2 regions of the Enterobacter sp. 6722112 genome follow, and region 1 is predicted to be linked to the other one. Evidence: predicted binding sites of a transcription regulator. Region 1 holds the regulator's gene; the other holds the start of a gene.

What was found. Region 1 encodes PhoB, which activates phosphate uptake and scavenging genes when phosphate is short. Its sites were predicted from a motif close to CTGTCATAAAACTGNCNNAT; they were not measured.
Region 2: glpT (glycerol-3-phosphate transporter) is a predicted target of PhoB. The motif match lies at 2,070-2,089, and genes of this name have one in related genera.

Annotation. Positions count from the first base shown of each region.
Region 1 covers NZ_JBZWGR010000007.1:782,722-788,724, reverse strand. The annotation lists gene proY (proline-specific permease ProY) at 1-384, opposite strand, end outside; gene brnQ (branched-chain amino acid transporter carrier protein BrnQ) at 466-1,785, opposite strand; gene phoR (phosphate regulon sensor histidine kinase PhoR) at 2,195-3,490, opposite strand; gene phoB (phosphate response regulator transcription factor PhoB) at 3,512-4,201, opposite strand; gene sbcD (exonuclease subunit SbcD) at 4,389-5,594, shown strand; gene sbcC (exonuclease subunit SbcC) at 5,591-6,003, shown strand, end outside.
Region 2 covers NZ_JBZWGR010000007.1:2,849,578-2,855,580, forward strand. The annotation lists gene glpQ (glycerophosphodiester phosphodiesterase) at 1-598, opposite strand, end outside; gene glpT (glycerol-3-phosphate transporter) at 610-1,962, opposite strand; gene glpA (anaerobic glycerol-3-phosphate dehydrogenase subunit A) at 2,213-3,841, shown strand; gene glpB (glycerol-3-phosphate dehydrogenase subunit GlpB) at 3,831-5,048, shown strand; gene glpC (anaerobic glycerol-3-phosphate dehydrogenase subunit GlpC) at 5,045-6,003, shown strand, end outside.

The sequences.
Region 1 (6,003 bases):
CAGTACCCAGATCCAGTGCGGCACGGCGGGGAACCAGACCCCCATATAGATGCCAAACGCCGTCACATCGGCAATGGCGACAATCAGAATTTCGAAGCAGTAGGTCCAGCCGGTGATAAACCCGGCCAGCGGGCCTAAGTTTTCTTGTGCGTAGCGGGAGAAGGAACTGGCAGAGGGGTTGTGAACCGACATCTCCCCCAGCGCACGCATGATGATATAGGCCGCCACGCCGCCGATGATGTAGGCCAGCAGAACGCTTGGGCCGGCCATTTTGATGGCATCTGCCGAGCCATAAAAAAGACCGGTGCCGATAGCCGAGCCCAGCGCCATAAAGCGGATGTGGCGGGTGCTCAATCCACGTTTAAGTTTGTTAGTGCTTTCCATTAAAATCTTGCCATTCAACACGAAAAAAACAAAAAACCACGGGGCCTTAAGCCCCGTGGTTAAACAATTTGTTGCCGTTGATTAATGGGCGTTGGATGTCACCTGACGCCCTGCCGCACGGTCCCAGATAATCGCCAGAACCAGCGCTACAACGGAAGGCATCAGCCAGGCCAGGCCCTGCTCGGACAGCGGCAGACGCTGTGTCCAGGCTGGCAGGATTTCTGCAAATGCTGATGCTTTGATCCCGTCTAGGATACCAAAAATCAGGCTGATAAACATGGCCGGCGCAATAATTCGCGTCGAGTTATGCCACCACGGGCGGGTGAAGCTCAGCACCACCAGCACGATACATGGCGGATAGATCGCCGTCAGCACCGGAATTGACACCTGAATCAGGTGGCTCAGACCGAGGTTTGACACCGCCATGGAGAAGATGCCAAGAATAAACACCAGCGTGCGGTAAGAGAGCGGCAGATACTGAGCGAAGAACTCCGCGCAGGCGCAGGTCAGACCCACCGCCGTCACCAGACAGGCCAGGAAAATCAGCGCCGCCAGCAGCATGCTGCCTGCACCACCAAAGGTATGCTGCACGTAAGCATGCAGGATCGCCGCGCCGTTTGCGCTCTGATCGACCAGCGTTGCGCTATCTGAACCCAGACGGAACAGCGCCAGATACAGCAGCGTCAGGCCGACACCGGCCATCAGGCCAGCCCAGATGGTGTAGCGAGTCAGCAGGCGCGCTTCGGTCACCCCGCGGGAACGCGCGGCGTTAACGATAACAATACCAAACACCATCGCACCGAGCGTATCCATTGTCAGATAGCCGTTCACGAAACCGTTTGAGAACGCCGCGTTCTGATAAGCGTCCATCGCGGAGCTGATGGGCCCCGCAGGCCAGACGATGGCCGCAACCGCCAGCACGATCAGCGCCACAATTTTCAGCGGAGCCAGGAAGTTACCCACGGTATCCAGCAGTTTGCCGGGATAGAGAGAAACCAGAATCACGATGGCGAAGTAAATGAGGCTGTAAATAAACAGCGGCATCGCGCCGTCACCGGTCAGCGGGGCGATACCCACTTCAAAGGAGACGGTCGCCGTACGCGGGGTCGCGAACAGCGGGCCAACGGCCAGATAGCAGACGGTTGCCAGCAGAACGCCAGCCACTTTGCCAATCGGGGTGCTGAGGCTGTCCACACCGCCACCGACTTTCGCCAGCGCGATAACGGTCAGTACCGGCAGGCCCACGGCAGTAAGCAGGAAGCCAAACGCAGCCGTCCAGACGTGTTCACCCGCCTGTAAGCCAACCATTGGAGGAAAAATGATGTTACCTGCGCCAACGAACAGCGCAAATGTCATAAAGCCCAGCGCGATAATGTCACGCGATTTCAAGTGATGGGTCATAAAACCTTACTGCCTGTGGATGTGGTGTTGAATACGTTGAGATTTTCGCCATCCCGCACGGGACGATACAGCGGAAAATTTGCTCAATTTCAGCGGGATATGCTCCCGTCCTGGCGTGGCGAAGAATAGTTTTTCGATTTACCACGCAAATACAGTCGGTCTGACAGTATATTGGGGGCAATTTAAACGCTTATAACGTTTAAAGGCAAGAAGGGATCGTAAAACCAGAACAATATGCCAGCATGAAAATTCAGACCAACATAATATGCCATGTATAAGAAAAACTCATGGCTAATCATGCGAACAAAAAAGCACCAGCCGTATAATATTCATCCGCGTTTCGCTTGACTGCAAAGCAAACGGGCCAGCAATCGCTGGCCCGTGGAAAGGTAGCCTGACACATCTGCCGTCAGGCGCTTTTTTTGGCAATTAATCGTTCCGGAATCACGAAGCTAAAGCGCGTGCCCTTACCCAGGGTGCTTTCAATATTGAGCCGGCTTTCGTGGTGGCTGACGGCATGCTTCACAATTGCCAGTCCCAGTCCGCTCCCGCCGGTCTGCCGCGAGCGCGCCTTATCCACCCGGTAGAATCGTTCGGTGAGACGCGGGAGGTGCTCGGGCCCAATCCCCGGCCCGTTGTCCTCGACGCTAAACTCAGCGCCCGCCGGGGTATGCTGCCAGCACACCGCGATATGCGTCCCTTTCGGGGTATGATTCACGGCGTTATAGACCAGGTTTGAGATAGCGCTTCGCAGCTCATCTTCACTGCCGAGCACTTTCAGCGTGTTATCAACGTCAAAACTCAGGGTGTGCTGATTATGACTCAGCGTTTGGGCTTCGCGCTCCACCACCCGCAACATCATCGGCACATCAATGATGTCGTTTAGCGCCAGCGACGGGGCAGCCTCAATCTTTGAAAGCGTCAGCAGCTGTTTGACCAGCCCTTCCATGCGGAACGTCTGCTCCCGCATGGTATGCAGTGCTTTCTCACGCGGCGCCCCCTCAAGCGTTTGCTCCTGCATCATCTCCAGGTAGCCCTGAAGCACCGTCAAGGGCGTACGCAGCTCGTGGCTGACGTTGGCAAAGAAGTTACGTCTCGCGCCCTCAAGCTGGTGCATCTGGGTAACGTCCCGCGCTACCATCAGCCACTGCCGATCGCTGTAGGGCATCACGCGGATTTCCAGATGGCGACCGTTATTGAGCTTCAGATTGTGCGGGCGCGAAAAATCCCGCTTTTTCAGATACAGCGTGAACTCGGGATAACGCAGAAGGTTCAGGATGTTCTGACCATTATCATCCGGCCAGCGCAGGCCCAGCAGCTGTTGCGCGAGGCCATTACACCAGAAGATTGTCCCTTCTTCTGTCGTCAGGATCACCGCGTCCGGCAGCGACTCCGCACCGCTACGAAAGCGTTTGATCAGGCTTCCCAGCTCACGACGGCGCTTTTTGTTACGCATCTGCATCTGGTGCAGGCCGTAGAGTAGCGGTTCCCAGCTCCCGCTTCCCGGCGGGGGTGTCATACTTCTGTCGACCCACAGCCACCAGGAGAGACGCAGTAAATTCCAGAAATGCCAGACGAGCAATCCCGTCACGGCCACCAGTAAAAACCACGGCAGATAGCCAAAGATAGCCCCCAGAATGAGGGCCGGAATACAGCATAAGATCAGTTCAAAGACGAGCCTTTTCCATGACAGACGTTCCAGCACGCGTCACACTCCTGTCATTGTTCAGAAACGGGTCGAGAAACGATAACCCGTGCCGCGGACCGTCTGTACCATGCGATCGTGGCCGCTCAGTTCCAGTGCTTTACGCAGGCGGCGAATATGGACGTCAACCGTTCGGTCTTCGACATAGACGTTAGTTCCCCAGACGTTATTCAGCAACTGTTCGCGGCTGTAAACGCGCTCCGGGTGGGTCATAAAGAAGTGCAGGAGTTTAAATTCGGTCGGTCCCATATCGAGGGGATTTTCACCGGTCATGACCCGGTGTGAGGTAGGATCCAGGCTCAGCCCCTGCATCTCAATCACCTCTTCCACCGCCATCGGTGAAATACGGCGCATCACGGCTTTGATACGCGCCACCAGCTCTTTCGGGGAGAACGGTTTAGTGATGTAATCGTCCGCGCCGGTTTCCAGACCGCGCACGCGATCCTCTTCCTCGCCGCGCGCCGTCAGCATTACCACCGGGATATCGCGGGTCATCGCCTCGCGTTTGATATGCTTGATAAACTGCAATCCGGAACCGCCAGGCAGCATCCAGTCCAGCAGGATCAGATCGGGCCAGGGTTCATTCAGCTGGTTCACCGCGCTGTCATAATCTTCCGCTTCAACCGGCTGGAAGCCATTTTGTTCAAGCACGAAGCACACCATTTCACGGATCGGAGCTTCATCTTCTACGACCAGAATACGTCTCGCCATACTTTGCCCTGTCTTATCGTATTTAAGTTACAAGTCTGTAATGCGGCGTCATTATGCGTCAGATTTATGACAGATTTATGAAAAACATTACCACTATAAATAGCAAACTGTTGTTTTATTACAGCGGTTATTTTCCGTTCCCCGAACGTTTATAATCCTGCTTTCTTATTATTGCCACGGATCTTTTATGCGCATACTTCACACCTCAGACTGGCACCTGGGTCAAAATTTTTACAGCAAAAGCCGCGCCGCGGAACATGAAGCGTTCCTGAACTGGCTGCTGGAGACGGCTCAGGCTCACGAGGTGGACGCGATTATTGTGGCGGGCGACATTTTTGATACCGGATCGCCGCCGAGCTATGCGCGTGAGCTGTACAACCGTTTTGTGGTCAACCTCCAGCAAACCGGTTGTCACCTGGTGATTGTCGCCGGAAACCATGACTCGGTGGCGACGCTGAATGAATCCCGCGATATTCTGGCGTTCCTCAATACCACCGTGGTGGCCAGCGCCGGACACGCGCCGCAGATCCTGAAAAAACGCGACGGCACGCCGGGCGCAGTGCTGTGCCCAATTCCGTTTTTACGCCCGCGCGATATCGTGCAAAGCCAGGCAGGTCTGTCCGGCAGCGAAAAACAGCAGCATCTGTTGCAGGCCATCACCCGCTATTATCACCAGCAACATACGGAAGCCTGCGCCCTGCGCGGCGATCAGGCCATTCCGATCATTGCCACCGGGCACCTCACCACCGTCGGAGCCAGTAAGAGTGATGCGGTGCGCGAGATCTATATCGGTACGCTGGACGCGTTTCCGGCGCAAAACTTCCCCCCCGCCGACTACATTGCCCTCGGGCATATTCACCGGGCGCAGATCATCGGCGGCTGCGAGCATATCCGCTACTGCGGCTCGCCCATTTCGCTCAGTTTTGACGAAACGGGCAAGGCCAAATCCGTGCATCTGGTGAGCTTCACCGGAGGCAAACTCAGCGCCGTTGAGACGCTTGAGGTGCCGGTCACCCAGCCGCTGGCGGTGCTGAAAGGCGATCTGGCCGCCATTACCGCTCAGCTTGAGCAGTGGCGCGGCGCAGCGCTTAATCCCCCCGTCTGGCTCGATATCGAAATCACCACCGACGACTACCTGTACGATATGCAGCGTAAAATACAGACGCTGACGGAAGACCTTCCCGTGGAGGTGCTGCTGGTACGCCGCAGCCGCGAGCAGCGCGAGAAAATACTGCTCAACGCCCAGCGTGAAACGCTTAGCGAACTTCGGGTTGAAGAGGTGTTCGCGCGGCGGCTTGCGCATGAAGAGGTGGACGAGGCCAGACGCACCAGGCTTAACGAGCTGTTTGCCCAGACCCTGCATTCCCTCCATGACGAGGACGAAAACGCATGAAAATTCTGAGCCTGCGCCTGAAAAATCTGAATTCGCTAAAGGGTGAGTGGAAAATTGATTTCACCGCGGAGCCGTTCGCCAGCAACGGGCTGTTTGCCATCACCGGCGCAACCGGCGCGGGTAAAACCACGCTGCTGGATGCCATCTGCCTGGCGCTTTACCACGAAACGCCGCGTCTTAATAAGGTCTCTCAGGCGCAAAATGACCTGATGACGCGCGATACTGCCGAATGCCTGGCGGAAGTAGAATTTGAGGTCAAAGGTGTTGCTTATCGCGCTTTCTGGAGCCAGAACCGCGCCCGCAACCAGCCGGACGGGAACTTACAGGCACCGCGCGTTGAGCTGGCCCGCTGCGAAGACGGCAAAATTCTGGCCGACAAAGTCACGGATAAGCTGGAACAAACCGCCAC
Region 2 (6,003 bases), 2.1 Mb from region 1:
AAACCTTATCCTGCTTGCTGGTGTAGCCGTACTTTTTAAGTACCTCCAGCGTCTTCGCGGCAATGTCCTTCCCTTCCTGATGGTGGAACCACGGCGCTTTGATTTCCGGGTAGATACCGATATTTTTTCCTGTCGAGTGGTTCAGCCCCTGAACAAACTCGATCTCCTCTTCGAAGGTGTGAATACGGAAGTCAGACTTGCCCATCGGGAAACGTCCCGGATAGACCTGTACCTTCTTACCGTTTTCAATCTCGAAGCCCTCGGTAAACTTCAGCGAGCGGATCTCCGCCAGCGTGAAGTCGATGGCGTAGTAGCGACCATCTTTACGGGCGCGATCCGGGAAACGCTCCGCCACGTCCGTCACGCGGTCAAGATAGTGGTCATGCAGAACGACCAGCTGGTCGTCCTTCGTCATCACCAGATCCTGCTCCAGATAATCCGCGCCCTGGGCATAGGCCATCGCTTTTGCCGGCAGCGTATGCTCCGGCAGATAACCGCTGGCGCCACGGTGGGCGATCACGATCTTATCCGCCGCCAGCGCGGAGCCTGTCATCAGGCCCGCCAGCAGCAGACCTGTCGCTAACTGAGTTAATTTCATCGCAATGCTCCTTATTGACGACGCGCCAGCACTTCGGCGTGGTGACGTTTTTCACCAATCATCACAACAACCAGCAGCAGAACAGCCAGCACGCTGCCGCCAATCATCACCATAAAGCCGCCATCCCAGCCGAAGAAGTCGACGGTGTAGCCGACGATGGCGCTCGCAGCGACCGAACCGCCGAGGTAGCCAAACAGACCGGTAAAGCCTGCCGCCGTGCCTGCCGCTTTCTTCGGCGCCAGCTCCAGGGCATGCAGACCAATCAGCATAACCGGACCATAAATCAGGAAGCCGATGACGATCATACAGGCCATATCCACACCCGGATTCCCCGGCGGGTTAAGCCAGTAAACGACCGTCGCGATGGTGACCAGCGTCATAAAGAACACGCCCGTCGCCCCACGGTTGCCCTTAAACACTTTGTCCGACATCCAGCCGCAGATCAGCGTGCCGGGAATGCCCGCGTATTCATACAGGAAATAGGCCCAGGAGGATTTATCCAGCGCGAAGTGCTTCACCTCTTTCAGGTAGGTTGGCGACCAGTCGAGGATGCCGTAGCGCAGCAGGTAGACAAATACGTTTGCCACCGCGATGTACCACAGCAGCTTGTTCGGCAGCACGTACTTCATGAAGATCTGCTTTGCCGTCAGCTCTTCTTCGTGCTTCTCGCTGTAATCATCCGGGTAGTCGTTTTTGTACTCTTCAATCGGCGGCAGGCCGCAGGACTGTGGGGTGTCGCGCATCAGAGCGAAGGCGATAATCGCCACCAGAATGGCGCCAAAGGCTGGCATATAGAGCGCGGCATGCCAGTCGTTGAACCAGGCCATCCCCAGCAGGAACAGCAGCGGCGGAAGCCCGCCCCCGACGTTATGTGCGCAGTTCCACACAGATACAATTCCACCACGCTCTTTCTGTGACCACCAGTGAACCATGGTGCGTCCGCATGGCGGCCATCCCATCCCCTGGAACCAGCCGCAGAGGAACAGCAGCACGAACATGATGGCAATGCTGGAGGTCGCCCACGGCACAAAGCCCATGAACAGCATCACCGCTGCCGCGAGGATCAGACCGGCGGGCAGGAACACGCGCGGATTCGAACGATCCGACACCGACCCCATAATGAACTTCGAAAAACCGTACGCGATGGAGATCCCCGACAGCGCAAATCCCAGATCGCCGCGAGAGAAGCCCTGCTCCACCAGGTACGGCATGGCGAGCGCAAAGTTTTTACGTACCAGATAGTACGCCGCATACCCGAAGAAGATCCCGAGGAAGATTTGCCAACGCAGACGGCGGTAGAGAGGATCAATCTCTGCCTCTGGCAGTCGCGCCCGATGTGGCGCAGGTTTAAAGATACTGAGCATAACAGCCTCCGTGGCCTTTCAAAAAATGACCGGGCATCTCGCGCCCGGCTACAGAGGCGGCGATGTTAAGAAATCACGGTGAATGTTACTGTGAATCAACGCACAGATTGTTACAGAAATATGACAGAATGCGCAAAAAAGCGCATGAAATCACGTTTCACTTTCGAATTTCGCGCGTTTATGTTCGAAATCAAACAAACCACACGATCAATGTGGCTAAATGCTAAAAAACGAACATAGAGGAAAGGCAATGACAATTCACGATCCACGCTTCAGCGATGTGATTATCATTGGCGGTGGCGCGACGGGTGCCGGCATCGCACGCGACTGCGCCCTGCGGGGATTGAGCGTCACGCTTCTGGAACGCCACGATATCGCCACCGGCGCGACGGGACGTAATCACGGTCTGTTGCACAGCGGCGCCCGCTATGCGGTCACTGACGCTGAGTCAGCACGCGAGTGTATCGCTGAAAACCAGATCCTCAGGCGCATCGCCCGCCACTGCGTTGAACCGACCAACGGTCTTTTTATCACCCTTCCAGAAGATGACCTCGGCTTTCAGCAAACCTTTATCACCGCCTGCACGGCGGCAGGCATTCATGCCGAGGCGATCGATCCTGCGCAGGCGCGCCGTCTTGAACCCTCGGTAAACCCGGCGTTACTGGGCGCGGTAAAAGTACCGGACGGAACCGTTGATCCTTTCCGCCTGACCGCCGCCAATATGCTCGACGCGCGGGAACATGGCGCCCAGATCCTGACCGGGCATCACGTCACCGGGCTTATTCGTGAAGGTAATACCGTGCGCGGGGTGCGCGTGTTTGATGCGCAGTACAACGAACACCGCGAGCTGTATGCCGCCGTCGTGGTCAACGCGGCGGGGATCTGGGGCCAGCGCATCGCGGAATACGCGGACCTGTCGGTGCGCATGTTCCCGGCGAAAGGCTCGCTGCTGATCCTCGACCACCGCATCAATAACCATGTCATCAACCGCTGCCGTAAACCGTCTGACGCCGATATCCTCGTGCCGGGGGACACCATTTCGTTAATCGGCACGACCTCAATGCATGTGGACTACAGCGAAATTGATTACAACCGCGTCACCGCTGAAGAGGTGGATATCCTGCTGCGCGAAGGGGAAAAGCTGGCCCCGGTGATGGCGCAGACGCGTATTCTGCGTGCCTACGCGGGCGTGCGTCCCCTCGTCGCCAGCGATAACGATCCGAGCGGGCGTAACGTCAGCCGCGGCATCGTGCTGCTCGATCACGCCGAACGCGACGGCATGGACGGGTTTATCACCATTACCGGCGGCAAGCTGATGACCTACCGGCTGATGGCCCAGTGGGCCACCGATGCCGTCTGCCGTAAGCTCGGCAACACCGCACCGTGCGTGACGGCGGAACAGGCTCTGCCCGGCTCGCAGCAATCGACAGAAAAAACGCTGCACAAAATCATTTCACTCCCTGCCCCGCTTCGCGGTTCGGCGATTTACCGTCACGGCGACCGCACCCCAACCTGGCTCGGTGAAGGGCGACTCAGCCGCAGCCTGGTGTGCGAATGCGAAGCCGTGACCGCAGGCGAGGTGCAGTATGCCGTGGAAAACCTGACGGTGAACAACCTGCTCGATTTACGCCGCCGCACGCGCGTCGGGATGGGCACCTGTCAGGGGGAGCTGTGCGCCTGCCGTGCCGCCGGGCTGCTGCAACGTTTTCACGCCACCACGTCAACCCAGTCGCTTGCCCAGCTCAGCGATTTTTTAAACGAGCGCTGGAAAGGCATTCAGCCCGTCGCCTGGGGCGATGCCCTGCGCGAAAGCGAGTTTACCCGCTGGGTCTATCAGGGGCTTTGCGGTCTGGAGAAGGAGCACAACCATGAAATTTGATACCGTGATTGTGGGTGGGGGGCTGGCGGGCCTGCTGTGCGGCCTCAAACTGACGCAGCGGGGTCTGCGCTGCGCCATTGTCACTCGCGGTCAGAGTGCCCTGCACTTCTCTTCCGGCTCGCTGGATTTACTGGGCGCGCTATCGTTCGCCGATCTGCCGCCTGAACATCCCTACCGCCTGACGGGCGCAGAGAATATGGCCCGCTTTGCCTGCGAAACCGAACACCTGCTCACCACCTGCGGCGCACGCATGCAGGGTGACGCCGAGCAAAATCATCAGCGCGTCACGCCGCTCGGCACCCTGCGCGCCGCCTGGCTTAGCCCGGAAGAGGTGCCTGTCGCCCCCATCGCTGCCGAGCGAGTGCGGGTGGTGGGGATCAGCGGCTTCCTCGATTTCCAGCCACATCTGGCCGCCGCGTCTCTCAGACAGCAGGGTGTTCAGGTGGATACGGCGGAGATTGATCTCCCCGAACTCGACGTGCTGCGCGAAAACCCCAGCGAGTTTCGTGCGGTGAACATTGCCCGCCTGCTGGATAATGAAAGTTATTGGCCGCAGCTGTACGCGGCGCTTCAACCGCTCGGCAAGACCTGCGACGCCCTGTTTATGCCCGCCTGTTTTGGCTTAACGGACAACCGGCTCTGGCGCTGGCTCTCGGCGCGCCTGCCCTGTACGCTCGGTTTACTGCCGACGCTCCCCCCTTCCGTGCCCGGCATTCGTCTGCACACCCAGCTTCAGCGTCAGTTTGTTGCCCAGGGTGGCGTCTGGATGGCAGGCGACGAGGTGAAAAAAATCACCCTGGCTGAGGGCGCGGTAAGCGAAATCTGGACCCGCAACCACGGCGACATCCCGCTTCGCGCACGCTTTACGGTGCTGGCAAGTGGCAGTTTCTTCAGTAACGGTCTGCTGAGCAGCCGGGATGGCGTGCGTGAGGCGATCCTCGGTCTGGACGTCCGGCAAAGCGCTTCCCGCGCGGACTGGTATCAAAGCGATTTCTTCACCCCGCAGCCCTGGCAGCAGTTCGGCGTGATCGTCGACAGCCAACTGCGCCCGCGGCTGGGCGGGGAACCGGTTGAAAATCTTTACGCCATCGGCTCGGTTCTGGGCGGGTACGATCCCGTGGCGCAGGGCTGCGGTGGCGGCGTCTGCGCCGTCACTGCGCTGCATGTCGCGGAGCAGATTATCCAGCGCAGGGAGGGAGCACAATGAACGACACCCAATTTGAAAGCTGTATCAAATGCACGGTCTGCACCACGGTTTGCCCGGTCAGCGGCGTCGATCCGCGCTATCCCGGCCCGAAACAGGCCGGTCCCGACGGGGAGCGTCTGCGCCTGAAGGATGGCGCGCTCTACGACGAGGCGCTGAAATACTGTATCAACTGTAAACGCTGCGAAGTTGCCTGCCCGTCGGACGTGAAAATAGGCGATATCATCCAGCGCGCCCGCGCCCGCTACAGTACGCAAAAACCGACGCTGCGTGACGCGATACTGAGCCACACCGATCTGATGGGTAGCCTCTCGACGCCTTTCGCGCCGGTCGTCAATGCCGCCACCGCCCTGAAGCCGGTGCGCAGGCTGCTGGATGCGACGCTCAAAATCGACCATCACCGCAGTCTGCCGAAATATTCTCACGGCACCTTCCGCCGCTGGTTTAAATCCGTGGCGGCAGAACAGGCGCAGTTCGCTGAGCAGGTCGCCTTCTTCCACGGCTGCTACGTGAACTACAACCATCCGCAGCTGGGGAAAGACCTGCTGAAAGTGCTGAACGCCATGGGAACGGGCGTTCAGCTGCTGAGCAAAGAAAAGTGCTGCGGCGTTCCGCTGATTGCCAACGGCTTCATCGACAAAGCGCGCAAGCAGGCGAGCAGCAACGTCACCTCTTTACGTGAGGCGATCGTCGACAAAGGGATACCGGTACTGGCGACGTCGTCAACCTGTACCTTCACGCTGCGCGATGAATATCCGCATCTGCTGGAGGTGGATAACACCGGCCTGCGCGAGCACATTGAGCTGGCGACCCGTTTTCTCTGGCGCAAACTGGACAGCGGGCAGACGTTACCGCTGGGCAAATTGCCGCTGAAGGTGGTGTATCACACGCCATGTCATATGGAGAAGATGGGCTGGTCGATCTATACGCTTGAGCTTCTGCGGCTGATCCCCGGGCT